DNA from 4 places in the Kocuria turfanensis genome. Region 1 is predicted to be linked to each of the others. Evidence: riboswitches for the same ligand, from Rfam matches in the RefSeq annotation. Region 1 holds a riboswitch; each other region holds the start of a gene.

What was found. Region 1 has a riboswitch for thiamine pyrophosphate ahead of thiM (hydroxyethylthiazole kinase). Riboswitches for the same ligand answer to the same signal wherever they lie in the genome.
Region 2: linked by a shared signal. The riboswitch ahead of AYX06_RS08625 (3-oxoacyl-ACP reductase) and the one ahead of thiM (hydroxyethylthiazole kinase) in region 1 are both predicted to bind thiamine pyrophosphate.
Region 3: linked by a shared signal. The riboswitch ahead of AYX06_RS09740 (FAD-dependent oxidoreductase) and the one ahead of thiM (hydroxyethylthiazole kinase) in region 1 are both predicted to bind thiamine pyrophosphate.
Region 4: linked by a shared signal. The riboswitch ahead of AYX06_RS06960 (ECF transporter S component) and the one ahead of thiM (hydroxyethylthiazole kinase) in region 1 are both predicted to bind thiamine pyrophosphate.

Annotation. Positions count from the first base shown of each region.
Region 1 is NZ_CP014480.1:759,121-766,852, reverse strand. Features, by position in the region: gene AYX06_RS03490 (vitamin K epoxide reductase family protein) at 1-561, opposite strand, end outside; gene AYX06_RS03485 (Rne/Rng family ribonuclease) at 978-4,523, shown strand; gene AYX06_RS03480 (nuclear transport factor 2 family protein) at 4,767-5,501, shown strand; TPP riboswitch at 5,584-5,677, shown strand; gene thiM (hydroxyethylthiazole kinase) at 5,669-6,541, shown strand; gene thiE (thiamine phosphate synthase) at 6,538-7,218, shown strand; gene AYX06_RS03465 (bifunctional hydroxymethylpyrimidine kinase/phosphomethylpyrimidine kinase) at 7,215-7,732, shown strand, end outside.
Region 2 is NZ_CP014480.1:1,858,530-1,866,261, forward strand. Features, by position in the region: gene AYX06_RS08595 (acetate/propionate family kinase) at 1-66, shown strand, start outside; gene AYX06_RS08600 (carboxymuconolactone decarboxylase family protein) at 312-854, shown strand; gene AYX06_RS08605 (pirin family protein) at 851-1,834, shown strand; gene AYX06_RS08610 (hypothetical protein) at 2,040-2,540, shown strand; gene AYX06_RS19740 (hypothetical protein) at 2,840-3,013, opposite strand; gene AYX06_RS08615 (M15 family metallopeptidase) at 3,274-3,909, opposite strand; gene AYX06_RS08620 (hypothetical protein) at 4,096-4,473, opposite strand; TPP riboswitch at 5,080-5,175, shown strand; gene AYX06_RS08625 (3-oxoacyl-ACP reductase) at 5,222-5,986, shown strand; gene AYX06_RS08630 (LLM class flavin-dependent oxidoreductase) at 5,998-7,314, shown strand; gene AYX06_RS20940 (transposase) at 7,360-7,732, shown strand, end outside; gene AYX06_RS08635 (glycoside hydrolase family 31 protein) at 7,692-7,732, shown strand, end outside.
Region 3 is NZ_CP014480.1:2,100,507-2,108,238, reverse strand. Features, by position in the region: gene AYX06_RS09765 (aldo/keto reductase) at 1-238, shown strand, start outside; gene AYX06_RS09760 (carboxylesterase family protein) at 402-1,775, shown strand; gene AYX06_RS09755 (VOC family protein) at 1,750-2,661, opposite strand; gene AYX06_RS09750 (hypothetical protein) at 2,791-3,798, opposite strand; gene thiE (thiamine phosphate synthase) at 3,965-4,633, opposite strand; TPP riboswitch at 4,701-4,803, shown strand; gene AYX06_RS09740 (FAD-dependent oxidoreductase) at 4,793-6,112, shown strand; gene thiS (sulfur carrier protein ThiS) at 6,109-6,348, shown strand; gene AYX06_RS09730 (thiazole synthase) at 6,350-7,240, shown strand; gene moeB (molybdopterin-synthase adenylyltransferase MoeB) at 7,237-7,732, shown strand, end outside.
Region 4 is NZ_CP014480.1:1,512,249-1,519,980, reverse strand. Features, by position in the region: gene AYX06_RS06990 (Na+/H+ antiporter subunit D) at 1-438, shown strand, start outside; gene AYX06_RS06985 (Na+/H+ antiporter subunit E) at 435-1,145, shown strand; gene AYX06_RS06980 (monovalent cation/H+ antiporter complex subunit F) at 1,142-1,414, shown strand; gene mnhG (monovalent cation/H(+) antiporter subunit G) at 1,420-1,923, shown strand; gene AYX06_RS06970 (DUF4235 domain-containing protein) at 1,981-2,259, shown strand; TPP riboswitch at 2,648-2,769, shown strand; gene AYX06_RS06960 (ECF transporter S component) at 2,858-3,478, shown strand; gene AYX06_RS06955 (ABC transporter ATP-binding protein) at 3,475-5,241, shown strand; gene AYX06_RS06950 (energy-coupling factor transporter transmembrane component T family protein) at 5,238-6,035, shown strand; gene AYX06_RS06945 (aminotransferase class IV) at 6,282-7,163, opposite strand; gene AYX06_RS06940 (uridine kinase family protein) at 7,193-7,732, opposite strand, start outside.

The sequences.
Region 1 (7,732 bases):
CGCGAACCACGCCCACTGCTCCGCCCCGCGCGCCACGGCGGCCGGGGCGGGCAGGACACCCGCGCGCAGGTTCCGGGCGGTGGTCTGCACCACCAGCACCGTCTGCATCACCCAGACGAGCATGCAGTACAGGCACAGGGCGTTGATCTCGAACGTGGTCTGGTACCACAGCCACAGCACGAACAGCCATCCCAGGGTCACCCCGATCTGCACGCCCCACCAGTACCAGGCCGCGAACCGGGCCCCGGCCAGCACCGCCAGGGCCACGGCCACCACGACCGCGTAGGCGACGAGGCCGATGAAGGGGTTGGGGAAGCCGAAGGCCTCGGCCTGCGGGGTGCGCATGACCGTGCCGCAGGACAGCCAGGAGTTGATGTCGCAGCTGGTGCGGTGGCCGGCGTCGAGGAAGAGCTGGACCCGCTCGTAGACCAGCGTGGCCGCGCCGTAGAAGCCGAGCAGTCCGGTCATGAGGGCCACGAGACCCCAGCGCCGGTCGGCGCGCGCGGCGGGCTCGGAGCGCTGGGCGGGGGAGTCGTCGAGGGCTGAGGCAGAGGTGGTCACAGGCCCGATCCTAGGGGATGCTCCCCGGAGTTCCCGGGGAGCCCGGCGGGCCGGTTGCGGGCCGTGACGAGGACAATCCGGGTCGGAACCGGGCGTCTGTGAGATACTGACCACGGTCGAGCCCGCCCGTACGCGGAATCTCGGCCCAGCCGGACTTCGACGCCGGTCGGCAGGACCCGCGGCTCTCATCGGATTGAGCGCGTCCGCCGCCGGCCCAAGACCGTTGCCCTTGCGAGCAGCGGCTCGGAGCCCCGGACTGGCTCGTTGCCGTCCCCGCCCGTTCGCGTGGCGTGCGGGACGCGGCGGGTACGCACAGGACTTCTGGCCGCCGCGTGGACCCCACCGGCGAAACGCCGACCAAGCCGCTGCGGGGACCGGGTACGGACGGCGTACCGCGGCATGGAGCACAGCTGTATATGGATGCCGAACAGGTGAACCAGGACGGGGCGCAGGACGCCCTGGACGCTGGTCAGCAGAACACATCGGACGACGCACGCCCGGAACCCGCGGCCGTGGACCCGGCGGGCGACAACGCCCCCGGGACCCTGGCGGAGACGCCGGGCGACGTCCTCGACGAGCCCGCCGGAGCGCAGTCGCCCGCCCCGGCGCGCGGCGACGCCGCCGGGACCGACACCCTCGACGTCGCGCCGGGCACCGCCGTGCCCGGCGACGAGACGCCGGGCTCGGTGGCCGAGGAGGTCTCCGCGCCGAGCCGCCCCGCACCGGGCACGCCCGGGGCCGCCCTGGCCGGCGAGGAGATCGAGCCGGCCGGTGAGGCCCAGGACCTCGGCGTGAGCGCCGCGCCGGCGGACCAGGACGCGGTCCCCGCGGCCGGCGGCTCGCCGTCCGCCGATGACCGCGCAGCGGACACCGCCGAGGACACCGCCGAGGCCGTTGCCGCGCCCGCGGAGGAGGCCCCCCGCACGGGCTCCGCGCCGGGCTCTCACCGCAACGACCCGGAGGCCGCTGCCGCGCCCGCTGAAGAGGCTCCCACGGTGAGCTCCACGCGGGACCCGGACGGTTCCGGCCAGGAGCCCGCCGAGACCGCTGCCTCCGAGGCCGCTGCCGCGCCCTCGGAGGAGGCTCCCGCGGTGAGCTCCACGCGGGGTCCGGAGGGCTCCGGCCAGGAGCCCGCCGAGACCGTTGCCGCCGGGACCGCCGCTCCGCCCGCGGAGGAGGTCTCCCAGGGGGGCCCCGTGCCGAGCCCGGAGGGCTCCGGCCAGGAGGACACCGGCGACGCCGAGGAGCCGGAGGAGTCCGACACCCCGCTGGCGGCCGCCGTCACCGCGACCTCGCTCATGTTCCACGCCCCGGACCTCGACGAGCTGCGCGAGGCCGCGCAGCAGCGGGCGGCCCGCCGCCGCGAGGCCCGGCGCCGGCAGCAGGAGGAGAACGCGACCGCCGAGGACCCGGGCGACGGGGCCGAGGCGGAGGCGGCCGAGCTCGCCGAGGAGGCCGAGGAGGCCGAACAGGGCACCGGCGGGGGCGTGACCAGCCGCCGGCGCCGTCGCCGGCGCCGCGGGGACGTGGACATGGAGCTGGTGGGCGGCAGCGACGACGACCCGCCCAACACCGTCACGCGGGTCCGCGCCCCGCGCGCCGCGGAGAGCGCCACGGTCGACGAGGTCGTGGCGGTGAAGGGCTCCACCCGGCTCGAGGCCAAGAAGCAGCGTCGGCGTGAGTCCCGCCAGACCGGCCGCCGCCGGCAGGTCATCACCGAGGCCGAGTTCCTCGCCCGCCGCGAGTCCGTCGAACGGCGGATGCTCGTGCGGCAGAAGGACAACCGGATCCAGATCGGCGTCCTCGAGGACGGCGTGCTGGCCGAGCACTTCGTCTCCCACACGCAGCAGGACTCGCTGATCGGCAACGTCTACGTGGGCAAGGTGCAGAACGTGCTGCCCTCCATGGAGGCGGCGTTCATCGACATCGGCCGGGGCCGCAACGCGGTGCTCTACGCCGGCGAGGTCAACTGGGACGCCTCCCGCCTCGAGGGCGGGCCGCGCCGGATCGAGGTCGCCCTGAAGTCCGGGGACTCGGTGCTCGTGCAGGTCACCAAGGACCCGGTGGGGCACAAGGGCGCCCGGCTCACGAGCCAGATCTCCCTGCCCGGCCGCTACCTGGTCTACGTCCCGGGCGGCTCGATGACCGGGATCTCCCGGAAGCTGCCCGACGTCGAGCGCGCCCGGCTGAAGAAGATCCTCAAGGACCGCCTGCCGGACGGGGCGGGCGTCATCGTGCGCACCGCCGCGGAGGGCGCCTCCGAGCAGGAGCTCACCCACGACATCAACCGGCTGCGGGCCCAGTGGGAGCAGATCCAGGAACGGGCGAGCTCCACCAAGACCCTGGCCCCGGAGATGCTGTACGCGGAGCCGGACCTGACCATCAAGACCGTCCGCGACGTCTTCAACGAGGACTTCACCACCATGGTGGTCCAGGGCGACGAGGCGTGGGACAACATCGAGGCGTACGTGACCTACGTCGCGCCGGACCTGCTCGACCGGCTCCAGAAGTGGGACGAGGACGAGGACCTGTTCGTGAACCAGCGTGTGGAGGAACAGATCGAGAAGGCTCTCGACCGCAAGGTCTTCCTGCCCTCGGGCGGCTCGCTCGTGATCGACCGGACCGAGGCCATGACGGTCGTCGACGTCAACACCGGCAAGTTCACCGGCTCCGGGGGCAACCTCGAGGAGACCGTCACCAAGAACAACCTGGAGGCCGCCGAGGAGATCGTGCGGCAGCTGCGGCTGCGGGACATCGGCGGCATCATCGTCATCGACTTCATCGACATGGTGCTCGAGTCCAACCGCGACCTCGTGCTGCGCCGCCTGGTGGAGTGCCTGGGACGGGACCGCACCAAGCACCAGGTGGCCGAGGTGACCTCCCTCGGGCTGGTGCAGATGACCCGCAAGCGGATGGGCACCGGCCTGCTCGAGGTGTTCTCCGAGCCCTGTGAGCACTGCGCCGGCCGCGGCGTCGTCGTGCACGACCACCCGCTGGAGGGCCGCACCGGCGGCGTCCCGGGCGAGATCCGCGACCAGCGGCCCAACCGCACCGACCGCAAGCGCAGCCGCCGCGGCCAGGGCGAGCAGCAGCCCGCCCGCCCGGAGGCCCGGACCGCCGAGCCGGATCCCGCGGAGAAGGCGAAGGCCGAGGCCGCGCGCACGGCGTTCGCGACCATCGCGGCCGCGACCCACCACGAGACCCCGGAGGAGCCGGAGACGCCCCGCGCCGAGGAGCCGGCCGCCCCGGCGGAGTCCCGCCCCGAGGGCTCGGGGCGCTCGCGGAAGAAGCGCCGCGGCAAGCGCAGCCGCAACCGCGGCCAGGGCGCGGAGACCGCCGCCGAGCAGCCGGAGACGGAGGAGACCCGACCCCCGGCCGAGCCCGCGCCCGCCGTCGAGGAGCCCGCAGCCGAGCAGGGCTCGCGCCTGACGATCAAGGGCGAGGTCATCGAGCTCCCGCAGGGCCACGCGCCCGTCGCCGAGGAGCCCGCCGAGGCGCCCCGACTGAGCCTGGACTCGCTGGCGGAGGCCTTCGACCAGCGGGCACCGGAGCAGCGGACCGCCGCGCCGGCGGACGACGCCGGTGCTCCCGCGGCCGAGCCCGAGGACGAGAGGGCCGAGCCGGCGCGGACCCCCGCCCGGGAGCGGCAGGCCACGAGCCAGGCCCCGGCCGTGCCCCCGACCGGGCCCTCCACCGGGACACCGGCTGGGACGACGGCCGAGGCGCCCGCGGAGCCGGCGCGTCCGCGCCGGCGCTCCCGCCGTGCCTCGGCCCCGGCCGCCCGACCGGGGGAGGCCCAGGTGACCGCCGGTCAGGCGGCCGCCGCCGAGGGCGGGCGGCACGAGGCGACGACCGCCGCGGAGCTTCCGCAGCGCGCTCCCGCCGGCCACGGGCCGACCGTCGTGGGCGTCGGTGTCAAGGCCGAGGACCTCACCAGCGGCCGGCCCGCCGGCCAGGGCTGAGCGCCAGCCCGCCGACGCACCCCGAAGGACCCCGACCCGCCGGTCGGGGTCCTTCGCCGTCGCGGGACCGGTACTCCTGGTCACGGCAGGGCCCGGACTCGTGCCGCCCTCCTGCCGGGTTCCCGGGCCGTCACATGGCCCGATCCTCTGTCCGGCCCTGCAGGAGCGGGAGTAGCGTGGTCGCACCACACGCGGGCGGCCCGACCGGGCGGACCCCCGGCCCGCAGCGCCGAGGGGATGGCCATGAGCAGCAAGCAGATCGTACTCACCGCCGGCACCGACCTCTTCGGACACCGGGATCCCTCGGCCCTCGACCGGTACTGGGCCCCGGACTTCCGGCAGCACTCCGCCCTCGGGGCCGACGGCCGGGAGGGGCTCCGCGCCGTCCTCCAGCAGCTCCCCGAGGACTTCCGGATCGACAACCTGCGCATGCTCGAGGACGGGGACATGGTCGCCGTCCACTGCGTGTACCACGGCCTCGCCCCGGAGCCCCTGGTGGCAGTGGACGTCTTCCGTGTGGCCGGCGACCGCCTCGCCGAGCACTGGGACGCCTACGCGCCGCTGCCCGGCGGCGCCGCCGGCGCCCACCGGATCGACGGCCCCCGGCAGGTCACGGACCACGAGCACACCGCGGCGAACAAGGCGCTGATCACCGAGTGGGTGCACGAACGGCTCCTGGGCGCCGACCGGGAGGCCCTCGCGGAGCTGGCCCGCGACCCGCGCTACGTCGAGCACGGCGCCGGCCCGGGCGCCCGGCTCGCCCGGCACGCCCTCCACCGGGTGCTCGGCGAGGGCGACTTCGTCCTCACCGTCACCGAGGGCGTGCTCGAGCCCGACGGCGAGGCCCCGGAGCACGGTGACCGGCGCCCGGCAGGCTGCTACGACCTGTGGCGGGTCGTCGACGGACGGATCCTCGAGCACTGGGAGGTCGTCCAGCCCGTCCCGGAGCGGATGCCGCACGGCAACGGATTCTTCTGACCGGGCGGCCGCCTCGTGCGGCGGTCCACGGCCGGATCCGGCCCCGCCGCGCCCGGCACCGGCCGGCGGCTAGACTGGCGGAACACCTGACACGGGGTGCCGCGCGAGCGGCTGAGATCACACCCGTCGAACCTGATCTAGCCAGTACTAGCGAAGGGATGTCGCTGATGCGCGATGCCGTACCCCCGCCCGCCCGCACCGCAGGAGCCGAGGGGGCGCCACCGGACCACGCGCTCGCCGAGGACGCCGCCACGGCCCTCGAGGAGCTGCGCACCGCAGCGCCGCTGGTGCAGTGCATCACCAACACCGTGGTCGCCAACGTCACCGCCAACGTCCTGCTGGCGGTGGGCGCCTCCCCGGCCATGACCGACATCCAGGGCGAGGGCGGAGTCTTCGCGGAGCTCGCCGACGGGCTGCTCGTCAACACCGGCACACCCACCGCCGAGCAGCGCGGGGCCGCCTACGAGGCCGTCGGCGCCCGGCAGCGGGCCGGCCGCGCATGGGTGCTGGACCCCGTGGCCGTGGGCGCCCTGCCCGTGCGCACCGCACTGGCCCGAGACCTGCTGCGGCACCGGCCGGCGATCGTGCGCGGCAACGCCTCGGAGATCATCGGCCTCGCCGGCGGCGCCGGAGGGCGGGGCACGGACGCCACCCACGGCGTCGACGCCGCCCGGGACGCCGCCGCCGTGCTGGCCGCGCAGGCCGGCTCGGCCGTGGCCGTCTCCGGTCCGGTCGACCTCGTGCGCGCCCCCGACGGGGGCGTGGTGCGCGTGCCGCACGGCACGCCGCTGCTGACGCGGATCACCGGCGGGGGCTGCGCCCTGGGCGCCCTGATGGCCGCCTTCACCGCCGTGCGCGCCGACCCCGCCGCGGCGGCGACGGCCGCCACGACGGTGTACACCCTGGCGGCCGAGGACGCCGCCGCCGACTGCGCCGGCCCCGGGTCCTTCGCCGTGGCCCTGCTGGACCGGCTGCACGCCATCACGCCGGAGCAGCTCGCCGCCCGGGCGGAGCTCGTGCGCGAGGAGGGTGCCCGGTGAGCGCCCGTCTCGATCCCGCCGCCCTAACCCTGCACCTCGTGACCGACACGGCGCTCAGCGCCCCGCGCAGCGTGCCCGACGTCGTGGCGGCCGCCGTGGCCGGGGGAGCCACCATGGTCCAGGTCCGGGAGAAGCACGCCCCGGCCCGGGACCTGGTGGCCCTGCTCGTGGCCGTCGCGGAGCGCGTGGGCCGGGACGTCCCCGTGCTCGTCGACGACCGCGCCGACGCCTACCTGGCCGCCCGGGCGGCCGGCGCGCCCGTGGCCGGGGTGCACGTCGGCCAGAGCGACCTGCCCGTGGAGCTGGCCCGGCGGATCTGCGGGCCGGACGCGGTGCTGGGCCTGAGCGCCGCCACGGCGCCGGAGCTCGACGCGGCCGCCGCCCTGCCCCCGGGCACCGTCGACTACCTGGGGGTCGGCGCCGTGCGCGCCACCCGCACCAAGCCCGACCACCCCGAGCCGCTGGGCGTCGAGGGGTTCGCCCGTGCCGCGGCCCGCACCGCCCTGCCGTGCCTGGCGATCGGCGGGGTGCGGGTCGAGGACGCCGCGGCCCTGCGTGCCGCCGGGGCGGCGGGGCTGGCCGTGGTCTCCGGCATCTGCGCCGACCCCGACCCCGCGGCCGCGGCCGCCCGCTACGTGCGCGCTTTCGGCCGCGTCCCCGAGGAGGTGGCCCGATGAGTCCCCGGGTGCCCCGCGTCCTGGCCGTGGCCGGCACCGACCCCACCGGCGGGGCGGGACAGCACGCGGACCTGAAGTCGATCGCGGCGATGGGCGGCTACGGGATGAGCGCCGTGACGGCCGTCGTGGTGCAGAACACCCTCGGGGTGCGCGGCGTGCACGTCCCGCCGGTGGAGTTCCTCGCCGCCCAGCTGGACGCCGTCGCCGAGGACGTCGAGATCGACGCGGTGAAGATCGGCATGCTCGGCTCCGTGCCGGTGATCGAGACGGTGACCCGCTGGCTCGAGGACCACCGGCCGCCGGTGGTGGTGCTGGACCCCGTCATGGTCGCGACCTCGGGCGGGCGCCTGCTCGAGCGGGAGGCCGAGGACGCGCTGCGCGCGATGCTCCGCCACGCCGACCTCGTCACCCCGAACCTGCCGGAGCTGGCGGTCCTCGCCCAGGAGGAGATCGCCTCCTCCTGGGCGGAGGCCCTGGCGCAGGGCCACCGGGTGGCCCGGGCCCACGACACCCT
Region 2 (7,732 bases), 1.1 Mb from region 1:
CTGGTGGTGCCCACCGACGAGGAGCAGGCGATCGCCGCGGCCACCGCGGCGCTGGTCGCCGGCTGAGCGGACCGGGGCACCGGAGCGGAGCACCGGAGCGGAGCACCGGGCCGGGACACCGGGCCAAGACACCGGACCGCCGCACCAGGGCGCGCCGCACCGCCGCGCCCCATCGTGCGCCACGACGGTGCTCCGCGCACCGATGACGGCACGGTGCCGCCCGCCCTTGACGGGGCGGCGGCGGAGGTGTCTGCTGAGGACAGGGCTCCGCTGACCGACGCGCCGGGCCGCACCGACGGCGAGGAGGATCCATGACCGCCCGTGACCGCTTCTTCCTCGACAAGTCCGATCCCGACTCCTGGCACGCCCTCAACGGGCTGGCCGGCACGGTCGCCGGCGCCGCCGAGGAGGCGGGGATCTCCCGGGCGGTGCTCGAACTCGTCAACGTGCGGATCTCCCAGCTCAACGGGTGCGCCTACTGCCTGGACCTGCACGTCCGCTACGCCGTGAAGGCCGGGGTGAGCTCCCAGCAGCTCGCCGTGCTGACCGCCTGGCGGGAGGCCGAGGCCCTGTACTCGGAACTCGAGCGCGCGGCACTGGCCGTCGGGGAGGCGGCCACCGTCCTGCCCGAGGAGTCGGCGCGCGCCGCGGAGCTCGCCGCGGCCCGGGAGGCGCTCACCGACGAGCAGTTCTCGGCGCTGCAGTGGGCGGCGGTGACGATGAACGCGTTCAACCGGATCTCGATCCTCTCCCGCCACCCCGTCCGGTCGAGGGGCGCCGCGAAGGCGGCCGCGGGGACGGCCCCGGCCCCGGCCACCCCTGCCCCGGCGCGCGTGCCCGGGAGCGGGGCATGACCAATCTGGATGCGCGCCCCGAGGAGGTCGTCTGCGCCGAGGGCGGCGGCGGCCCGCAGCTGCTCCCGCCGCGCGACGTGCCGCTGGGCGGGCCCCGGGCGATGACCGTGCGCCGGACCCTGCCCCAGCGCCGGCGGAGCCTGATCGGCTCCTGGTGCTTCCTGGACCACTACGGCCCGGACCCGGTCTCCGCGTCCGGGGGGATGCGGGTGGCCCGGCACCCGCACACCGGCCTGGCCACGGTGAGCCTGCTCTTCACCGGGGCGATCGCCCACCAGGACTCCGCCGGGTACCGCGCGATCGTGCGCCCCGGCGAGGTCAACCTCATGGTCGCCGGACGCGGGATCTCCCATCAGGAGTTCTCGACCCCGGACACCGGCCTCCTGCACGGGGTGCAGCTGTGGTACGCCCTGCCGGACCGGACCCGGCACACGGCCCCGACCTTCGAGCACTACGCACCGGAGCCCGTGCCCGGCCCGGGCAGCCTGCTGCGGGTGTACCTGGGCGCCCTGGCCGGGTCCGTCTCCCCGGTGCGGACCCACACCCCGCCCCTGCTGGCCGCCGAGATCGCCCTGGACGCCGGCGCCCGGCTGGAACTGGCGGTGGACCCGGCCTTCGAGCACGGGGTGCTGCTCGACGCCGGGGACCTCGTCCTCGAGGGGGACCCGGTGCCGGCGGGCCACCTGGCCTATCTGCCCCCGGGCCGGGCGCGCCTGGTCCTGCAGGCCGGGCCGCGCCCGGTGCGGGCGCTGCTGATCGGCGGGGAGCCCCTGGGCGAGCGCATCGTGATGTGGTGGAACTTCGTGGGCCGCAGCCACGCGGAGGTCGCCGCCTACCGGGCGGCATGGCAGGCGGAGATCGGAGCCGAACCGGCGCCGGACGGGGAGGCCGACCCGCGCTTCGGCCCCTATCCGGAGGGACAGCCCGCTCCGCTGCCGGCCCCCGCCCTGCCCACCGTCCCGCTGCGCCCGCGCGGCTGAGCCCCCGAGACCGCCCCGGACCGTCCGGGTCGCCCGGCACCGGGCCGGTCGTCCTGCACCGCCAGACCCCCGGCCACGAGGGGGCCGTCGTACGACGACTCGCCGACGTCTTTGCACCCGCGAACCCTCCGGCGGGCGGGATCAGCGGCTAGGTTCGGTGCTGAGCCCCGACGGGGCCCCGTCCCGCCGCGAGGAGTCGACCGCCATGACCCAGTACCCGTACGGCCCGCACAGCGCCCCCGGCCCCGGCGGCCCGTGGGCGGCCGGCCCCGTCCCGCCGAGGACCCCGGATCTCCGGTTGCTGCTGCAGCTCACGGTGGCGTCCTTCGCGATCGGCGTGCTGGGCAGCGTCATCGGCTACCTGACGTCCTCGGAGCAGGTGGCCGCCGCCTCGGGAGGCATGTTCCTGGGCACGGGCTTCGTGCTCGCGAGCGCCGTGGTGGGCCTCGCCGTCAACGCGGGCCTGTACGCCCTGGTCTTCTTCCCGCTGCGCGAGCAGCGGCAGTGGGCCTGGATCCTCGGCATCGTCTTCGCGGCCATGGCCGTGCTCAGCACCGTGGCCAGTCTCGTGCTGTCCTTCGCCGTGCCCGTCGTGCCGACCGGGACGCACCCGCTGCAGCTGCTGCCCGCCGCGCTCAAGCTCGCGGTGGACGCGGCGTGGCTCGTCGTGGCCGTGCGCCCGGGGGTGCGCGCCGCCCTGCGCTAGGGCATGTCTCCCGGTAGTGCCGTGAGCCGGACAGCGATGGTGCGCAGCACGGCCCCGCCGCGGTAGGTCGGCGCGACTCTGTCGCAGCGTGTCGCGAGCCCGCGCCATGGCCTGAAGGCGGTGCAGGATCGTGCCACGACGTTGCGGCCCTGGTCGTCCTCCGGGTCGGAGGAGGGCGGCCGACCGCCCTGGGATCACGGCGCTTCCGGTGGCCCTGCCGGCCGGCGGGCCCGGAAATCACGGCGGTGACGCCCCCGGCCCGCAGGTGAGGGCGGACGGCGCGGAAGGAGCAGGCCTGGTCACCGCGCAGGTGCTGCGGGCCGGGTCCGGGGACGGCCCGGCCCGTGACGGGCCACCCGCAGGCCGGCCAGGAGATGGGGCACCATCGGGGCGTCGCCGGTGAGGTTCGCGGCGTGCTGACGGGCCCGGTCGACGGTGGAGTCCACCGACACCGCCCCGTCGATCAGTTCCATCTTCGGCGCATCGGTGAGCAGCGCGGCCCGGACCCGGTCCCGAGTTCCGTCGGCGTTGCAGCGGCCGCGCCGCTCCCACCCGGCCGGCGGCCGTCATCAGCTCGTCCTGACGGAGCGCACCAGCCCGACCGACAGGTGGTGCAGGTGCTGCACAGCCGGGTCAACTATTGACGCGTGCACGAGTACCTCACCGCAGCAGATGGCCCGTGACGCCTGTGAGGTCCTGGGTCGCGCAGCGGTGGAATCGGGGTCGACTCCGCTTACGGCAGGTAGTCGGGGGCAGGCTCCAGGCCGAAGAACTCCTCCATGGTGTCGACCTCCGGGTCCGCGAGAGCCGCTTCCTGCATGTCCCGGACCAGGTCATGACCGACGTAGCGAATGTGCCAGGGCTCGTAGGCGTAGCCGGTGACGGCTTGATTGTCCTCACCGTCCGGGTAGCGGATGATGAACCCGTACTCCCCGGCGTGCTCGGCGACCCACGCCCCGACCGGGGTGTCCTCGAAGCAGTCCTGCAGCGCGCACACCCCGGAGGCGTTGCCCACGTCCATGGCCAGCCCGGTCTGGTGCTCGCTGTGCCCCGGGCGAGCCGCGATGGTGTCAGCGGTTTCCTGGCCGTACTGCTGCACGTAGCTGTCGTAGAGACTGGCCTGCGTGTCGTAGGAGCGATACCCGCTCACGGCCACGATGTTCACCCCGTCGGCCTTGGCGGCGCGGACCATCTTCTTGTACGCCTCCGCCGCATCGGACCGCATCCGTTCGGCCTGAATACGACTGAGCGGCTTCGGTACGTAGGTCTGCGGGTCCAGCGGGCGGTGCTTGTTCACCACCACCGTCAGGCTGGAGGCCGAGTCGATGTCGTAGGTCGTCCCTGTCGCGACCGCCGCCGATGGCGCCATCAGCCCCGTCGCCAGGCTCAGTGCTGCCGCCCCACCGAGAAGTCCACCGAAGTTCCTCATCATGTCTACGCCCCCACGTGTCCAGGAAAGATCCGCCTCAGCGTAACTGCACGACCCCCGTGATATGTGCTGTGTGACACTGTGACGAGCCCCGGGAGCACTCACACGAGGGGCGGGTGGCGGTGATCATGACCGCGCCTTCCGGAGTGCATGTTCCACCAGGTCGCCGTGCCGGGTCACGGAGAACTCCTCCAGGTCCAGGCCCGCACCCACCCGGAACCGCACGCCTTCCGGCGGACAGGCATGGACACGCAGGGCCCCGATGCTGCGCAACGGGTAGGTCCCGTGATCGCGTGTGGAGCACTTCAGCTCCCGACGGACCAACAGCAGCCGTGAGGTCGTGACGAGGACAAGGGTCCGCTGGCCTCGCCACCATCCCGGCGCCACCACGTGCACGGTCTCGGCCGGATCCAGCAACGCCTCGGCCCGTCGCAGGTGCTCACGCATCGAGACCCGCTGGATCACGCCCCAGTGCCGGCAGGCAGCGATGAGGTCCTCGCGCACGATCAAGCCCTTTCACCCGGCGTCAAGCGGATCGGAGCACCGCATGAATCTCCGACTGCTGCCCCAGCCAGGCCTCCCCGGAAACGATCGGTGGACCGTTCCCGAGAAGAGTTCTCCCCCACTATGGAGAGGAGTCGTAACAGATGTAAAGGCACCTCCGGTGGGTCACCTTGCGTCCTGCCGCGTGCCCGGTCGAAAAACCGTCTCCCCGCCCAGCCACTACCGGTCACCGTCGTGGTGACCCGGGAGTCGTCGACGCCTGATGGCCCCTGCTGAGCCGCAACCACCAGGTGGTCGGTGCGAAACCCCGCCAGCACCAGGTGCATGACCGCAACCATTTCCGGCGTGGTCCCGCGGAGGGGTGTGCCCGATCTCCACTGCGGCTCGGCGATGTCGCCGCTGCGGGCGGGGCGCCTGGGCCGTACGGGGTCGGAAGGCGAACTTCGCCCTGTCGTCTCCGGTGGCGGCCACCGTTCCCGGACCGTGGAGCGCCTCGCGGGACCTCGGACTGCTCCGGTAGGCAGGTCATCGGCGTTGCCGCGATCGACTGCGCTGTGCCGATGGGAATGGGGGGCTGTTCGTTCTCGGCAGAGCGTGTACGGTCGGAGCAGTGACACGGGGTGCCGGTTCCATCCGGCTGAGATGACACCCGTCGAACCTGATCCAGTTCGTACTGGCGAAGGGATGTCCTCTCAGGCCGGGCCGTTGCCGGGCCTGCATCTTTTCGCCCTGATCCTCAGGGAACCTCATGCAGATCGCAGAGCAGATCGTCCTCGTGACCGGCGGGGCCCGCGGCCTGGGCCGCCGCATCGTGGAGGCCTTCGCCGCCGAGGGCGCGCGGGTGGTCATCAACTACCGATCCAGCTCCACCGCCGCCCAAGAGCTCGTGAGCCGCTTCGGTCCGCAACGGGCTGTGGCCTTGCCTGCTGACGTCACCGATCCCGGGCAGGTGTCGGCCATGCTCGAGCGCACCCGGGAGCACTTCGGCGCCCCGGTCACCACTGTGGTGAACAACGCGCTGGCGGACTTCTCCTTCAACGGGGACGCCCGCTCGGGTGCGGCGGAGATCGGCTGGGACGAGTTCACCAGCCAGTTCTCCGGCAGCGTCCGGGGGGCGCTGAACACGATGCAGGCGTGCCTGCCGGGAATGCAGGAGCAGGGGTTCGGGCGGATCGTGAACATCGGCACCAACCTGTTCCAGAATCCCGTCGTCCCGTATCACGACTACACCGCGGCCAAGGCGGCCCTGCTCTCCTTGACCCGGACCCTGGCCAAGGACCTGGGTCAACACAACGTCACGGTGAACATGGTCTCCGGCGGGCTGCTGCGCACCACCGACGCCAGCGCGGCCACCCCTGAGGAGGTCTTCGACCTCATCGCCTCCTCCACCCCGCTGGGCCGTGTGACCACCCCGGAGGAGTTCGCCGACACCGTCCTGTTCTTCGCCTCGCCCTGGGCGCGGTCGGTCACCGGGCAGAACCTGGTGGTCGACGGCGGACTGGTCATGGGGTGAATCGGGCACTCATGAGCACGCACCGGCAGCTGCACCTCAACGCCTTCCTCCTCGGCGCCGGCCACCACAGCGCGGCCTGGCGGCGCCCCGACTCCCCCGCCGAGCAGCTGGGGGACATCTCCTACTGGGAGCGGCTGGCCCGCACGGCCGAGCGCGGTTTCTTCGATGCCGTGTTCTTCGCCGACGGCCACAGCACCGGCGACGTCGCCTCCGGGCCCCGGTGGTTCCTCGAGCCGCTGACCGCCCTGTCCGCCATGGCCCGGGCCACGGAGCGGATCGGATTGGTCTGCACCATCTCGACCACCTTCTTCACCCCGTTCCACGCCGCCCGGATGCTCGCCTCCCTCGACCACATCAGCGGCGGGCGGGCGGGGTGGAACGTGGTGACCTCCATGTTCGACGCCGAGGCCCGCAACCACGGGCTGGAGGCCATGCCGGCCCGACAGCAGCGCTACGCCCGGGCCGAGGAATTCGTGCAGGTCACCCAGCAGCTGTGGGACTCCTGGGCCGACGACGCCGTACTCGTCGACCGGGCAGGGCTCTACGCCGACCCCGCCCGGGTCCGTCCGGTGCACCACCACGGCGAGCACTTCCAGGTGGACGGACCACTGACCGTGCCGCGCCCGCCGCAGGGCAGACCCGTGCTCTTCCAAGCCGGGGCCTCCGGCCCCGGACGGGATCTGGCCGCCCGGTACGCGGAGGCGATCTACGCGGTGGCCTACGACCTGACCGCCGGCCGCGACTACTACGCCGACGTCAAGGCCCGTATCACCGCGGCCGGGCGGAACCCGGAGGCGGTGGCGGTGATGCCCGGGCTCGTGACCTACGTCGGCTCCACCGAGCAGGAGGCCCGGGCCCAGCGGGCCGCGGTCGACGCGCTGCTGCCCACCGCCCAGTCGCTGGCCCAGCTGAGCACGTTCATCCAGCAGGACTGCAGCGGATGGGAACTCGACGCCCCGGTCCCACCGCTGCCTCCGCTCGAGCGGTTCGGCGGCCCTCAGGGCCGCTACGCCACGATCCTGCGGATCATCGACGTGGAACGGCCCACCGTCCGACAGCTGCTGGGCCGCCTGGCCGCCGGTGGCGGGCACTGCACCATGGTCGGCACCCCCGAGAGCATCGCGGACCGGATCGAGCACTGGTTCCGCTCCGGAGCGGCCGACGGGTTCAACCTCATGCCCCCGACCCTGCCGGACGCCCTCGACGACTTCGTCGACCACGTCGTGCCGGAACTGCAGCGCCGCGGCCTCTTCCGCACCGACTACACCGCCCATTCACTCCGCGGGCACCTGGGGCTCCCCCGCCCCGCCCGCGGAGCACCGGCATAGGGCCTGTCCTCTCCATCGTGGGAGGGGTTCTTCGACGCCGGAGGCATGTCCCGTGCGGCTGTGCTGAGCGATGACCGATGGGCACGGATCCGGCCTCCCTGGCCGTTCTCCGACGGCAAGAGAGGCCGGCCGCTGCGCGACGACCGTCCCGTGGTGGAGGGCACCCGCTGCCCCTGCCGGTGCGGGACCGCCTGGCGTGACGTCCCCGAACAGTTCGGGCCCTGGCAGGCCGGGCGGACGCGGCGCGGCCGCTGCAGCGCCGACGGACCCGGGGACAGGGTCCGGGCCGCCTTCCTCCGACCCGGAGGACCACACCGGAGGACTGCACCGGAGACGTGCCCCAGCCCCCGCCGGACCCGGGGCCCTACGCTGGGGGAATGCCCCTCCCCCGCTTCCGTCCCACCGGCCACGGCTCCCC
Region 3 (7,732 bases), 1.3 Mb from region 1:
GGCGTACCTGAACGCGCAGGGCCTCGCCGTCGTCGAGGCGCTGGTGGACGTGGCCGAGGCGCGCGGGACCGAGCCGACGACGGTGGCGCTCGCCTGGCTGCTGGCCCAGGGCGTGACCGCCCCGATCGCCTCGGCCTCCCGGCCCGACCAGGTGCCGGCCCTCATTGCCGCCCCCGGCCTGGCGCTCACCGCCGAGGAGGTCGAGGTCCTCGACCGGGCCTCGCAACCGTTCGCCTGATCCCACCCGACCCTTCGGGCCTGCGGGCCGGTTCCGCACGGCCGGCCCGCGGGCTCCGGCCCACCGCGGGAAGCACCGCTGACGACGGGCCGCAGAAGAAGGAACACTGGGGAAGGGCTGCTGGGGAAGCACCGCAGAAAAAGGACCGCAGAGGATGGACCGCATGACCACCGCCACGCTCACGTTCACCCCGCCCTGCGGGCCCGTCCACGCCCGGGCCCACGGCGCCGTGGTCCGGGCCGGCGGCATTCCCTACGCCACCGCCGACCGCTTCGCCGCTCCCGTCCCCGCCCCGGACCGGGACGAGCCGTTCCCGGCCACGGGACCGGCCCCGGCCTGTCCCCAGGTCCGCTCGCCCTTCCTCGCCTCGGTGCTGGGGGACGCGCTCGGCGACCTGCCGCAGGACGAGGCCTGCCAGCGGCTCTCGGTCACCCTGCCCCGCGACGCGCGGGCCGGTGAGGGCCTGCCGGTGCTGGTGTGGATCCACGGCGGCTCCTACACCACCGGCGCCGGGGACGCCCCGATCATGGACCCGACGCCGCTGGTGGCCGAGCAGCGCGTGGTGGTCGTGACGGTCACCTACCGGCTCGGCCTGTTCGGCTACCTGGGCTCCGGGCACGCCCGCCCGGCCAACCTCGGGCTGCTCGACCAGCTCGAGGCGCTGCGCTGGGTGCGGCGCAACATCGCCGCCTTCGGCGGTGACCCGGACAACGTGACCGCCTTCGGCCAGTCCGCCGGCGGTGACGCCGTGGCCCACCTCATGGCCGTCCCGGGGGCGGAGACGCTCTTCCGCCGCGCCGTCATCCAGAGCCCGCCGCTGGGCATCGCCCGCGGCCGGGAGCGGATGAACGCCGCCATGGCGGCCGCGGCGGAGGTCGTGACGGCCGGGATGCCCGCCGCCGACGTGGTCGCCGCCCAGGCGGAGGTGGAGCGGCACGCGGCGCCCTTCGGGCTGCTGGGGGCGATGCCCTTCGGCACCCAGTACGGCCACCACCCGCTGCCCGCCGAGAAGGAGATCGACGCGGCCTGGGACCGGGTGGCCCCGCACATCGACGTCCTCATCGGCCACACCACCGAGGAGGCGCGGCTCTACCTGCCCACGGTGCCGGCCCTGCAGCGGTGGACCCGCGTGCCGCTGCTGGGGCCGGTGCTGCGCCGGGCCGTGGTCGGCTGGGCGACCCGGTCCGTCTACTCCCGGGCGATCCGCCGCTTCGCCCGCCGGCACGTGCGCGCCGGCGGGACGGCCCACCGCTACGTGATCTCCTGGGCAGCCCCTGGCAATCCGTACGGGGCGGCCCACACGGTCGACCTGCCCCTGCTCTTCGGCGACGAGCCGACCTGGGCGGGCACCGGGCTGGTCGCCGGTGCCGCGTGGGAGGACATCGACGCCGCCGCCCGGCAGGTGCGCCGGCTGTGGGCCGACTTCGCCCGCGGGGAGCCCCTCGGCGACGCCGGCCGCATCCCCGGCGTCCTGCGCCACCGGCGCGTCCGGGTCCCCCTCCTGGCGCGGTCTACGCGGCGACGCCCACCTGGATGAGGGTGTTCCAGGGGTCCTCGAAGCGCAGCACGGCGCCGTCGTGCCGGGTGGGGACCCGGTGGTCGGTCAGCCGGGCCTGCAGGGCGGCGACGTCCTCGGCCGTGGGCAGGTCGATGTTGACCTGCCCCAGGCCCAGGGAGGCCGCCCGCGGGCCGGCCCCGGCGCTGTGCCAGGTGTTGAGCCCGATGTGGTGGTGGTACCCGCCGGCGGCGATGAACAGGGCCGAGCCGATGTCGCTCATCACCTCGAAGCCCAGGACGTCCACGTAGAACCGCCGGCCCTGCGGGATGTCGCCGACCTGCAGGTGGACGTGGCCGAGGGTGGCCGGCGGCGCCGCCGGCCGCGCCCCGGCCGGCTCGCGCAGGTGCTCGCCCAGGAACGCGGTGGGATCCAGCGGGTTGGACGCCAGCGTGAGCAGCCCGTTGGCCTCCCGCCGCCAGGTGTGGCGGGGGCGGTCGGTGTAGAGCTCCACGCCGTTGCCCTCGGGGTCGTCGAAGTAGAACGCCTGGCTGTAGAGGTGGTCGGCGCTGCCGGTGAAGGATCGCGGCGCCACGGCGGCGACCGAGGCCAGGGCGGCCGCCAGGGCCGGCTCGTCCTCGAACAGCACCGCGGTGTGGAACAGCCCCGCCTGACCGCGGCGGGCCGGCGGCAGCTCCGGGACCTGCCGCAGGCGCAGCACGGTCCGGCCGTCACGGCCCAGCACGGCCGTGTCCCCGGAATGGGCGAGGACCTCGAGGGTCACGGCGTCCGTGTAGTAGGCGAGCATCGTGTCCAGGTCGGCCACGAGCAGCTCCACGGCGCCCATCCGGGTTCCGGCGGACAGCAGGTCGTCGGCCGGTCGCGGCGTCAGGCTCCGGGGGTCGGGGTTCTGGGGAAAGATCGGCATCTCGGGCTTCTCCGTCGGCATCGGCACCACAAAGGTTGATATGTCCGCAAGGATACCCCAGAAAATGTTTCCGGTGCAAGTATCTTGGGGACCTTCGTCACCTCGGGGCCGGGCGCGACGCCGTCCCGGTCAGAGCACGAAGATCAGCGCCACGATCACCGCCACGATCGCCAGAAAGACCAGACCCCAGGCCTTGAGGTTGTCGGAGTCGTCCTCCGCGGGGTCGTGGGCCGGGGGCGGCGGCCATCCGCCGGCCGCCGGGCCGCGGCTGCCCGCCAGCGGGCCGCCCGCGCCCGGCCCGGGGAACGGCCCGCCCTGGGCCTGGCCCGGGAACGGCTCCCCGGGCGCACCGGGCCGGCCGACCTGCCCGGGCGGCGGCGGGGCGGGCGTGGACGGGCTGACGCCCCACTGCGGAGCCTGCGGAGCGTCCGCGATCGAGGGGTTCGACGACGGCGGCCCGGCCGGGCCGCCCTCCGGTGCCGGCGGCGCCGGGGCCGCCGGTGGTGGAGGAGCAGTCGGGGGAGAGGCGGGCGGCAGCGTCTCGCCGGAGAGCACGGGCCCGTCCTCGCGGTGGCCCTTCTCGGCCTCCGTCAGCAGGGTCACGAACCGCTCCAGCGACTCCGAGCCGTCGTACTCGCGGGCCAGGAAGCGCTCGGCGCGGCGGCGCACCACCCGGTAGACACGCCCGTCGTCGGGGATCGAGAGGTCCCGGGCAGCCTGCGCCACGGCCAGCGGGGGCTGCTCGGGCAGCGGGTTCGTGCCCCACTCCAGCAGCCCGGTGAGCAGCGGCCGCTCGAGGACCGAGGCCATCGCCGCCCGGGCGCCGGGCACGCGGGTGAGCTCCAGCAGCCCGCTCGGCGGGGCGGAGGGACAGCCCGGGACGTCACCGGGCAGCCGGGCCGCCCGCTCGAGCCAGAACGTGTCGCCGAAGAGGGTGGCCAGCAGCACGGCCGCCGCGAGCCGGTCCTCGCCGGGCGCGGCGTCCTCCGGGGCGCCCTCCTCCCAGTGGCTGCCCAGCGCTCGCCGGGCGGGCTCGCCGGCCAGCCGGACGCGCAGCTGCACGTCCTCCGGGCCGCGGGCGGTCTGCGCGGGATGCTCCACCGCGTGCCGCACCTGCGGGTCGAGCTCGGGGTCCATGGGCCACTCCTCCGTCGTCGTCCGTGGGCTCCATGCTCTCAGACGGGGCTGTGCGGCGGCGGGGAGCCGGTGGGGAGTTGCGGCCGGGCGCGCCCGGCGGACGTCCCCGCGCGGCGTGCCGGGCAGGAAGCGTGCCGGGCAGGTAGCGCGCCGGTCGGGGAGCGTGTCAGGCGGGGAGCAGACTGCGCAGCTGCCCGGCGGCCAGGCGCGGGTCCGGGGCCTCGGTGACCGCCCGGACCACCACGGCGCCGCGCGCCCCGGCGGCCAGCACCTCGGGGAGGCGCTGCTCGTCGATGCCGCCGATGGCGAACCACGGCACGGGCACCACCGCCGGGTCGGCGTCCAGCCGGGCCTCGGTCAGTGCGGCGACCTCGCGCACGAAGCCCAGGCCGGTGGCGGGCCGGCCCGGCTTGGTGGGGGTCTCCCACACGGGACCGGTGCAGAAGTAGTCCACGTCCGGGTCGGCCAGCGCGGCCCGGGCCTGGCCGAGGTCGTGGGTGGAGCGGCCGATCAGCACGTCGGGGCCGAGCAGCTGCCGGGCCTGGGCGGGGGTGAGGTCGTGCTGGCCGGCGTGGAAGACGTCGGCGCCCACGAGCGCGGCGAGGTCGGCGCGGTCGTTGACGGCGACCAGGACGCCGTACTCGGCGGCGACCCGGCCCAGCAGGCGCAGCGCGGCGATCTCCTCGTCGGTGTCGATGCTCCTGTCCCGCAGCTGGACGATGTCCGTCCCGCCGGCGCAGACGGCGTGCAGGAACTCCTCGAGGTCGCCCTGCGCGCGGCGGGCGTCGGTGCACACGTACAGCCGGGCGGCGAGGAGCCGGTCCGTGCGTGTCATGCGCAGCTCGGAGGCGGCGGGAGCGGGGGTGTCCTGGGTATGCTGGGTCACACGCTGAATGATAGGTCAGCGGTTCTGCGGGAGCCCCTCGGGGGCTGAGAGGGCGTCCGGCGCCGACCGCCACACCTGATGCGGGTCATGCCGCCGTAGGAAAGGACGATGCCGGTGACATCCGTGCCCTCCGTTCCGATGTCCGCCGCCCAGCACGTGCGGGCCGACGTCGCCGTGGTCGGGGCCGGGGTGGTCGGCCTGGCCACGGCCTGGGAGCTGCGCCGCCGCGGCCGCTCGGTGGCCGTGGTGGACCCCGAGCCCGGCGCCGGGGCCAGCCGGGCGGCGGCCGGGATGCTCGCCCCGGTGAGCGAGGTCCAGTACCAGCAGGAGCCGCTCTATCCCCTCATGCTCGCCTCGGCCGGCGCCTACCCGGCGTTCGTGGCCGCCGTGGAGGAGGCCGCCGGCGGCTCGGTGGGCTACCGCGCCACCGAGACGCTCGTGTGCGGCGTCGACGCCGCCGACCGGCAGGCCCTGGCGGACCTGCGCGAGCTCCAGCTGCGCCACGGCCTGGCCGTGGAGCCGCTCCCGCTGCGCACGGCCCGGGCCCTGGAGCCGGCCCTGAGCCCGCGGCTGTCCGCCGTGCACCGCATTCCCGACGACCACCAGGTGGACCCCCGCCGGCTCGTGGCCGGACTGCTCGCCGCCCTCGTCGCCCCCGAGCTCCCCACTCCGTCCGGGTCCTCCGCAACGGACGGCCCCGACGGCGGGCCCGCCCGCCTGGTGCACGACCGCGCCACGGGCCTGCGCCACGGCCCCGACGGCGCGGTGACGGGCCTGCGCCTGGCCGACGGCGGGATGGTCTCGGCGGCGGAGACGGTCCTCGCCCCCGGCACGGGTCTCACCGACCTGGAGGGCCTGCCCGGGTCCTGGCGGCCGCCGCTGCGCCCGGTGCACGGGGACATCCTCCGCACCCGTCCGCCCGCCGGGGCGCCCGCCCTGCTCGAGCGCACCGTCCGCGGCCTGGTCCACGGGGTGCCCGTCTACCTGGTGCCCCGCGACGACGGGACGGTGGTGATCGGGGCGACCTCCCGCGAGGACGACCTCGACGGGATCAGCGCCGGAGGCGTGCTCCGGCTGCTGCGCGACGCCCAGGCCGTGGTCCCCGGCGTCGCCGACCTCGAGCTGGTCGAGGCCATGGCCCGTGCCCGGCCCGGGACCCCGGACGACATCCCGTACCTGGGCCGCGTCCGCGGCCCGGAGGGAGATCCGGTGCCCGGTCTCCTGGTCTCCACGGGCTACTTCCGCCACGGCGTCCTGCTCGCCCCGCTGGCCGCCCGCCTCGCCGCGGAGCTGGTGCTCGGCGCGGATCCGGGCGCCGACGCCGAGCACCTGGCCACCACCGACCCGCACCGCTTCGACCGCCCGGTCGAGGCGCCCGCCGCGGACCCCGCGACCGGTTTCCGCACCCCGAACAGGAGCACCCGATGACCGCCATCACCCTCAACGGCCGCCCGCACGTCGTCGGCGGGGACACCACCGTGGTGGACCTCGTGGCCGAGACCGTCGGGCGGCCCCTGGGCCCCGACGGCGCCCCGCTGGACGGCCGCCGGCTGGGCGTGGCCGTGGCGGTGGACGCCGCCGTGGTCCCGCGCAGCCGCTGGGGCCGCACCCCCGTGGCCGAGGGACAGTCCGTCGAGATCATCACCGCCGTCCAGGGAGGCTGACATGACCCACCCCGCACCCCGCGCCGCATCCCTGGTGGACCCGCTCGTGCTGGACGGCACCGAGCTGTCCTCCCGGCTGATCATGGGCACCGGCGGGCTCAGCTCGCTGCACACCCTGGAGCAGGCCCTGCTCGCCTCCGGCACCGAGCTGACCACCGTGGCGCTGCGCCGCTACGCCCCCGGCCGCGGCGACTCGCTGTTCGCGATGCTCGAGCGCAACGGCATCCGGATCCTGCCCAACACCGCCGGCTGCTACACCGCCCGGGACGCCCTGCTCACCGCCGAGCTCGGCCGCGAGGCCCTGGAGACCGACTGGGTCAAGCTCGAGGTCATCGCCGACGAGGACACCCTGCTGCCCGACGTGGTGGAGCTGCTCGACGCCACCGAGCAGCTCGTGGCCCGCGGCTTCCGGGTCTTCGCCTACACCTCCGACGACCCCGCCGTGGCCCGCCGCCTGGAGGACCTCGGCGCGGCCGCCGTGATGCCCCTGGGCGCGCCGATCGGCACCGGGCTGGGGATCCTCAACCCGCACAACATCGAGCTCATCACCTCCCGGGCCTCGGTGCCCGTGGTCCTCGACGCCGGGATCGGGACCGCCTCCGAGGCCGCCCTGGCCATGGAGCTGGGCTGCGACGCCGTGCTGCTGGCCAGCGCCGTGACCCGCGCGCAGGACCCGGTGGCCATGGCCACCGCGATGCGCCACGCCGTGGCCGCCGGGCGGCTGGCCGCCGGCGCCGGGCGGATCCCGGCCCGCCGGCACGCCCTGGCGTCCTCACCGATGGCCGGACGGATCGACACGGACACGCCCGCCGGCACGCCCGACGACGGGCCGGGCGCCGACCCGGCGGGCGTTCCGCGCGGGGACTGGGCGCCCGTGGGGCAGCGGCCGTGAGCCCGCTGCCCCCGCTCGTGGAGCCCGGCCCCGAGCTGACCCGGGCGGAGCTCGAGCGCTACGCCCGGCACCTGACCCTGCCCGGGATCGGCCCGCTCGGCCAGCGCCGGCTCGGCAACGCCCGGGTGCTCGTGGTCGGCGCCGGCGGACTGGGCGCCCCGGCCCTGCAGTACCTCGCCGCGGCGGGCGTGGGAACGCTGGGGATCGTCGACGACGACGTCGTGGCGGTCTCCAACCTGCAGCGCCAGGTGGTGCACCGCACCGCCGACGTCGGCCGGCCCAAGGCGGACTCCGCCGCGGAGGCCGTGGCCGCCCTCAACCCGCTCGTGCGGGTGCGCACCCACCCCTGCCGGCTCACCGCGGACAACGCCGTGCAGATCCTCGGCGAGTACGACCTCGTCCTCGACGGCGCGGACAACTTCGCGACCCGCTACGTGGTCGGCGACGCCGCCGCTCTCACCGGGATCCCCTGCGTGTGGGGCTCCATCCTGC
Region 4 (7,732 bases), 750 kb from region 1:
CAGGCCGGCGTGAACCAGGGCGACCCGCTCGCGTACGTGCTGGTGGCGGGCTCCGTGGCGGTGTCCCTGCTGACCCTGCTGGCCATGATCCGCGTGTGGAACCGCGTGTTCCTGCGCACCCCGGAGGACGCGGAGTACCCGGACCCGATCCTGCTGGCCCCGGTCCCGGCGGGCTCGCGCTTCCTCCTGACCTCCGGATCCGTCGACGACCAGGAGGGGCAGTTCGCCGGCAAGGGCGACGTGCGGCTGATGTCGCCCTCCATGCTCGGCGGCGCCTCCGCGCTCGTCGTGGTGGGCGTCGCCCTCACCGTCTTCGCCGGACCGATCTTCCAGCTCGCCGACAACGCGGCGGAGAACCTCGTCCGCCCCGAGCACTACGTCGCGGCCGTCCTGGACCCCGGATCGGTTCCCCGCCCCGTGGTGGAGGAGGCCCCGTGAGCTCGCGTCCCAAGAACTCCCTGCTCGTCGAGCTGCCGCTGCTGGTGTGGCTGGTGCTCGTGTGGGGCGCCCTGTGGGGCGACTTCGGCCTCGGCAACCTGCTGTTCGGCGCGGTGCTGGCGCTGCTCGTGACCTGGGTGCTCTACCTGCCCCCGGTGCAGCTCTCGGGCCGGTTCAACCTGCTGCAGTCCGCCCTCTTCGCCGTGACCTTCGTGTGGCAGGTCGCCAAGGCCAGCGTGGACGTCATGCTCGTGGCGATCCTCGTGGGTCCGCGGGCCCGCAGCGCGGTCGTGGGCGTGGAGCTGCGCACGCGCTCGGACCTGCTGCTCACCGCCACCGGCCACACCATGGCCCTGATCCCCGGCTCCATCCTCGTGGAGGTGGACCGCGCCCGGTCCACCCTCTACTTCCACGCGCTCAACGTCCGCACCCCCGAGGAGGCCGAGTCCTTCCGGCGGTCGGCGCGGCAGGTCGAGGCCGCGTGGATCCGCATCATGGGCACACGGGAGGAGCTCGCCGCTCTGCGGGCCGAACGGCGCGGCGGAGGCGGGGCGGAGGCCGAGCAGCGGGACAGCGCGGCGATCAGCTCCCCGGTCACGGCCGGGCAGCAGATCGTCGGCGGCCGGCGAGGAGACGTCCCCACCGGGACCGCCGAGACCCCCCAGGCCACCGAGACCCCCCAGACCACCGAGGAGGACCGCCCGTGATGGAGATCGCCGTGGCCGTCGCCGCCGTGCTGCTCAGCGCGGCCGCCGCGGGCACCCTGTACCGGCTGGCCAAGGGACCGTCGCTGCTGGACCGGGTGGTGGCCACCGACGTCCTGCTGGCCATCGTGGCGGCGTCGCTCGCCGTGGAGATGGCCTACCACGGCCATCTCAACAACCTCATCCTCATGGTGATCGTCTCCCTGGTGGGGTTCATCGGCGCCGTGACGGTGGCGCGCTTCGCCACCCAGACCGCCGAGCACGGGAAGTGAGCCCCGTGCTGGACACCGTCCTGGACGCCGCCGCGGCCGTGTGCCTGGTCCTCGGAGCGCTGATGTCCCTGGCCGCCGCGATCGGGCTGGTCCGCTTCCCGGACCTGCTGACCCGCATGCATGCGGGGACCAAGCCGCAGGTGTTCGGGCTGCTGCTCATGCTCACCGCCGTCGCCCTGGAGAACCGGGACCCGGTCATGATCCCGCTGATCATTCTCGGCTGGGTCTTCCAGCTGCTCACCGTGCCCGTCTCGGCGCACATGGTCGGACGTTCCACCTACCGCACCAAGCACCTCAACCGGGCCACCCTCACGCAGGACGACCTGCAGGAGGTGCTCAACCGTGCCGGCGAGCGGGGCGGCGGCGAACCGGCCGCGGCCGAGCCTGCTCCCGCCGAGCCGGCCCTCAGCGACGCGGCCCTCAGCGACTCGATCCTCACCGAGCCGCCGAACGCGGACGGGCAGCGCGCCGACGGACAGCAGACTGACGGATCCGGGAGGACGCGTTAGGCTGGGCACGATCGACGGGCGCATCCGCGCCGCCCCGACGACAAGGAGCAGCAGTCCATGAACACGAAGATCCTCGAACTCGCCGGCACCGGCCTCTCGCTGGGCGGCGTGGCGCTCTCGCACAAGGTGCTCGGTGCCGCGTGGACGCGCATCACGGGGGACCCGCCCCCCGCCAAGAACCCGGACCCGGACGAGGCGTGGACCGGCATCATCATATGGTCGCTCGTGACCGGCCTCGTCGGCACGGTGATCAAGGTCGCGATCTCCCGCCAGGTGGCGAAGATGGAGAACAAGCCCCGGAACAACCCCAAGGCCTCCAGCCAGGCCGAGGTCTGATCCCCGGCGGCCACCTCGCGAGGGGGCCCGTCCGTCCGGACACCGCATCGGTGCCCGGACGGACGGGCCCCTTCGTCGTCCGGTGGACGCGCCGCGGCATGGACGGAAGGGCTGACGTGCGGTCGGCAGCCCGGGCGGAAGTGCGGGCGACGGTCCCGGTGACGGTCCTGGCGGAAGTGCGGGCGACGGTCCCGGTGACGGTCCTGGCGGAAGTGCGGGCGACGGTCCCGGTGACGGTCCTGGCGGCAGCGCGGGGGACGGTCCCGGTGACGGTCCTGGCGGAAGTGCGGGCGACGGTCCCGGTGACGGTCCTGGCGGCAGCGCGGGGGACGGTCCCGGTGACAGCGCGTGCGGCAGTGCGGCCAGGGGAGGGGTAGACTCGGTGCCACTGAAACGACAGGGGAGCGCACCCCGCCGGCAACGGCGGCACAGCGCTGAGAGTGCGGATCACCGCAGACCCTCGAACCTGCTCCGGTTAGCACCGGCGAAGGGAGTCGAGCACCTCAGGGGTGGCTCGCGGACGTGAGCTCCGGCCGTGTCCGCGCGGACCCTTCCCCTCCTGGCACCGATGGCTCGCTGAGCCCAGGAGGAACGCACCATGAACACCACCACGCACCGTCCCGCCGGCCGCAACCGTGCGTCCGGGGCCTCGTCCTGGCGGGTCGTCGACATCGTCGTGGCCGCCGTCCTCGCCGCCGTGTGCGCGGTCGTCTTCTGGGCGTGGTCGAACCTGCTCTACCCCGTGGTCGGCGCCGCCGCGGTGGCCTATCCGCCCGCCGTGGGGCTGATCGCCGGCGGCTGGCTCGTGGCCGGCGTGCTCGGCGGTCTGATCATCCGCAAGCCGGGCGCCGCGCTGTTCTGCGAGCTGCTCGCCGCGGTCATCGAGGGCTTCCTGGGCACGCACTTCGGCTGGACCGTGATCCTGTCCGGCCTCATCCAGGGCATCGGGGCCGAGCTGGTCTTCGCCGCGGTGCGCTACCGCCGCTACAACGCCGCGGTGGCCGCCGCGGCGGGCGCGGTCAGCGGCATCTTCCTGGGCGTCAACGAGAGCATCATCTACAACTACGAGTGGGCCCTCGGACACCAGGTGGTCTACGTGGTCCTGGCGGCCCTCTCGGGCGCGGTGCTCGCCGGCCTGCTGATGTGGGCCGTGGTGAAGGCGCTCGCAGCCACCGGCGTGCTGCAGGGCCTGGCCTCGGGCCGGGCCGCACGACGATGACCGCCGCGGCGGTGCGCCCTCCCGGTACGCCCACCGCCGCGGGGGCCCGCGTCGAGGCCCGCGGCTTCGGCTGGCACCACCCCGGCCGGGACGCCCCCGCCCTGCAGGGCATCGACCTCGTGGTCGAGCCGGGGGAGCGGGTGCTGCTGCTGGGGCCGAGCGGGGCGGGCAAGTCGACGTTCCTGCACGCCCTCGCGGGAGTCCTGCACGACGACGACGGGCTCTCCCTCCACGGGGAGCTGCTGCTCGACGGCACGGACCCGGACCGGGCACGGGGACGCGCCGGGCTCGTGCAGCAGGACCCCGAGTCCCAGGTGGTGCTGTCCCGGATCGGGGACGACACCGCCTTCGGCCTCGAGAACCTCGCGGTGCCCCGGGAGCAGATCTGGCCGCGGGTCCGCGCCGCCCTCGACGACGTGGGGCTGCCCCTGCCGCTCGACCACCCCACCGCCGCCCTGTCCGGCGGGCAGAAGCAGCGCCTGGCGCTCGCCGGTGCCGTGGCGATGAGCCCGGGGCTGCTCCTGCTCGACGAGCCCACCGCGAACCTGGACCCCGCCGGGGTGCGGCAGGTCCGGGACGCGGTGGCACGGTGCCTGGACCGCAGCGGGGCCACACTCGTGGTCGTGGAGCACCGTGTGGCGGTGTGGGCCGACGTCGTGGACCGTGTCGTCGTGCTCGGCCGCGACGGGGGGATCACGCACGACGGGTCCCCGGCACAGGTCCTGGGGGAGGCCGCCGACGAGCTGAGCCGCGACGGGGTCTGGGTGCCCGGCCGGGTCCCGCCCACCCGCGCGCCCGCGCGTCCCCGGGAGGAGGCGGAGCCGCTGCTCAGCGCGTCGGCGCTGGCCGTCTCGCGCACCCAGCCCTCCGCACGGCAGCTGCGCGCCCGGCGCCGGGCGCGGCGGCGCGGCCGTCCGCTGAGCGATGCCGCGGCGGGCCGGGACCTCCCGGTCGCGGCGACCGGCGTCGCACTGGACCTGCTCCGGGGCCGGGCGCTCGCGGTGACGGGCGCCAACGGCGCCGGGAAGTCGACCCTCGCGCTCACGCTGGCGGGCCTGCTCGCGCCCGTGCGCGGGACCGTGACCGCGCACTCGCCCCTGGCCCGCGGTGCCGGACCGGACCCGCTGGAGTGGGCCGGGCCGGACCTGGTGGCCCGCGTCGGGACGGTCTTCCAGGAGCCCGAGCACCAGTTCCTGTGCGCCACCGTGCGGGCCGAGCTCGAGCTCGGACCCCGGCTGGCGGGCACCCCGGCGGCCGAACGGGACCGCCGCACGGAGGAGCTGCTCGACCGGCTGCGGCTGACCCACCTGGCGGACGCGAACCCGTTCACCCTCTCCGGCGGCGAGAAGCGGCGGCTGTCGGTGGCCACGGTGCTGGCCACCGACCCGGACGTCCTGGTGCTCGACGAGCCCACCTTCGGCCAGGACGCCCTGACCTGGGCCGAGCTCGTGGACCTGCTCCTGGAGGTCGTGGACGCCGGCACGGCCGTGCTCGCGGTCACCCACGACGAGGACTTCGTGCGGGCGCTCGGGGCCGAGGTGCTGGAGCTGGGCACCTCCGCGCCGGACACGTTGCTGGAGCCGGGTGTTTCCGCAGGGGGCGCGGTGGGGGTGCCGGGTGTTTCCGCAGGGGGCGCGGTGGTGGATCCGGGTGTTCCCGCAAGGGATGCGGTGGCGGAATCCGGTGCTCCCGCACGAGGCCCGGCGATGGAGCCGGGCACGCCCGCGCCGGGGATCCTCCCGGCCACGGAGCAGGTGCGGTGAGCGCGCCCGCGATCGGTCCGGCGGCCCGGTGCTCCCTGCTGGGCCGCGCCCATCCCGTGGCGAAGCTGGCCGGCGCCCTGGCCCTGACCGTGACGCTGCTGCTCAGCGCGGATCCCGTGACGTCGGGGATCGTGCTCCTGGGCGAGGTGCTGCTGCTGACGCTGGCCGGGCGGCGCCCGCCGGCGCAGCTGCTGCGGGCCTGGCCCCTGCTCCTGGCAGCACTCGTGAGCGGATGGGGCACGGCCCTGCTCGCCGAGGACTCCGGGCCCGTGCTGCTCGACCTGGGGATCACCGAGATCTCGGCCGGTTCGGTCGCCGCGGGCGCGGCGATCGCCCTGCGCGGGCTCGCGCTGGCGCTGTCGGGCCTGCTCGTCGTGCTCAGCACCGATCCCACCGACCTCGCCGACGGACTGGCCCAGACGGTGCGGCTGCCCGCGCGGTTCGTGCTGGCCTCCTTGGCGGCCCTGCGCCTGGTGGGCGTGATGCTCACCGAGTGGACCACGCTGGCGATGGCCCGCCGGGCCCGCGGCGCCGGTTCGGGGCACGGCCCGGTGGGCGCGCTGCGGGAGTTCGGCGGGCAGGCGTTCACCCTGCTGGTCCAGTCCCTGCGCCGTGCCACCCGGCTGTCGGTGACCATGGAGGCGCGCGGCTTCGGCGCGGGCCCGCGCACGTGGGCGCGGGTCCCGGAACACTCCTGGCGGGACGCCGTGGTGCTGGCCGGGTGCGCCGCCGTGGCCGTCGCGGGTCCGGCGGTCTCCGTCCTGCTCGGGACGCACCGGTTCATCTGGGCGTGACGCCGGGGCGCCGCGTCTGGGGGCCCTTGTCCGTCAGGCCCGCGCGTCCTCGCCCCGGCACGGCACTCGCCCCGGCACGGCACTCGCCCCGGCACGGCACTCGCCCCGGCACGTCACGCGGGCGCGTCCGTGCCGGTCAACCCCCGGGACCTCCCCGGCACCCCTGCGCGGTCCTGCCACGCTTGCCTGCAACCCGTGGCCGTCACACTTGAGGGCACCCGGCCGTGATGCCGTCCCCAGCGCCCCTCACGCCCGGGCCACCCAGTCCGTCACGAGGCGGGTGAGCTCCGGGTCCACGGGCAGCGGGTGGGCGTCGAGCCGGTGCACCGGCACGGCGAGCCGCACGCTGGAGACGAGCCAGACGGCGTCCGCCGCCAGGAGGTCGGCGGACTGCAGCGGTCCGTGGCCCAGCTCCCAGCCGTCGCGCCGGGCGGCGTCGAAGATCGTGGCCTGCGTGGTGCCGGGGAGGATCCCGTGCGAGGGCTCCGGGGTCACGAGGGTGCGGACGCCCTCGTGCACGCGGGCACAGACCACGGAGGACGTGGCCCCCTCCAGCACCCGGCCGCCCGGGGCCGTGAAGATCGCCTCGTCCGCGCCGAGGGAACGGGCATGGCGCAGGGCGGCCATGTTGATCGCGTAGGACAGCGTCTTGGCCCCGGGCAGCAGCCAGGGGTACCCGGCGTCCTGCGCCGGGTCGTGGCCGCGGGGCAGCAGCACCGCGGAGACCCCCTCCCGGCGCTGCCGGAAGGTGGACTCCGGGACGGGGCTCACCGCCACCCACGACCACGGGCCGGCCTCGGGGGTGCCGCGGCTGACGACCACCTTGACGCTGTGCTCGGCGCCCAGCCCTCCGTCCCCACCGGGGGCCGCGTGGGCGAGCCCGAGCTCGACGGCCTGCCGCAGCTCCTGCGCCGAGGGCACCGGGAGCTGGGCCAGGCGAGCCGAGGCGGACAGGCGCCGGTGGTGGACGGCGAACTTCTGCACCCGCCCGTCGACGGCGCGCAGGCTCTCGAAGACCCCGTCCCCCCGGGTGAGTCCCTGGTCGTCGATGCGCACGAGCGGGACGGCGGGATCGGCGAGGACCCCCTCCGGGTGGGCGGCGTCGAGGACGACGACGGTGCTGGTCACGGCTGCCTCCTGTCGATGCGGGTGCCCGTTCAGTGGACGGGGCCGGGGTGCAGGATGTCCACCTGCTCCCAGACGTGGTCCTCCGCCAGGTAGGCGTCCTCCTGGGCGGCCCACTGCTCCCAGTGCTCGGCGTAGTAGGCGCCGTCCCGGCTCAGGGCCCGGTCGTAGCGCAGCGCGGTGGGCAGCTCGACCCAGACCGAGACGTCCAGCAGGGCCCGGGCGGCGGCCGAGCAGGCTCCGACGCCCTCCAGGACGACCACCTCCGCGACCCGCGTCAGGCGGGGGGTGCCCGGGGAGCCGGTGACCCAGTCCCAGGCGCTCCACTCGGCGTCCAGGCCGGCGCGCAGGGGGGTGAGGACCTCCTCCACGTAGGTCCGGGTGCCGAGGCGGAGACCGTCCCAGCCCGGGTAGAGGTCCTCCATGTGGAAGAGGGTCACGTCCCGCACGGGTCGCAGCACCTCGGCGAGCTGCTCCGCCAGGCTGGTCTTCCCCGCGCCCGAGCGCCCGTCGATGCCGACGAGCCAGGGGCGTCGGGTGGGGGCGGGGAGCAGCCGGGCCAGGTTGGTGCC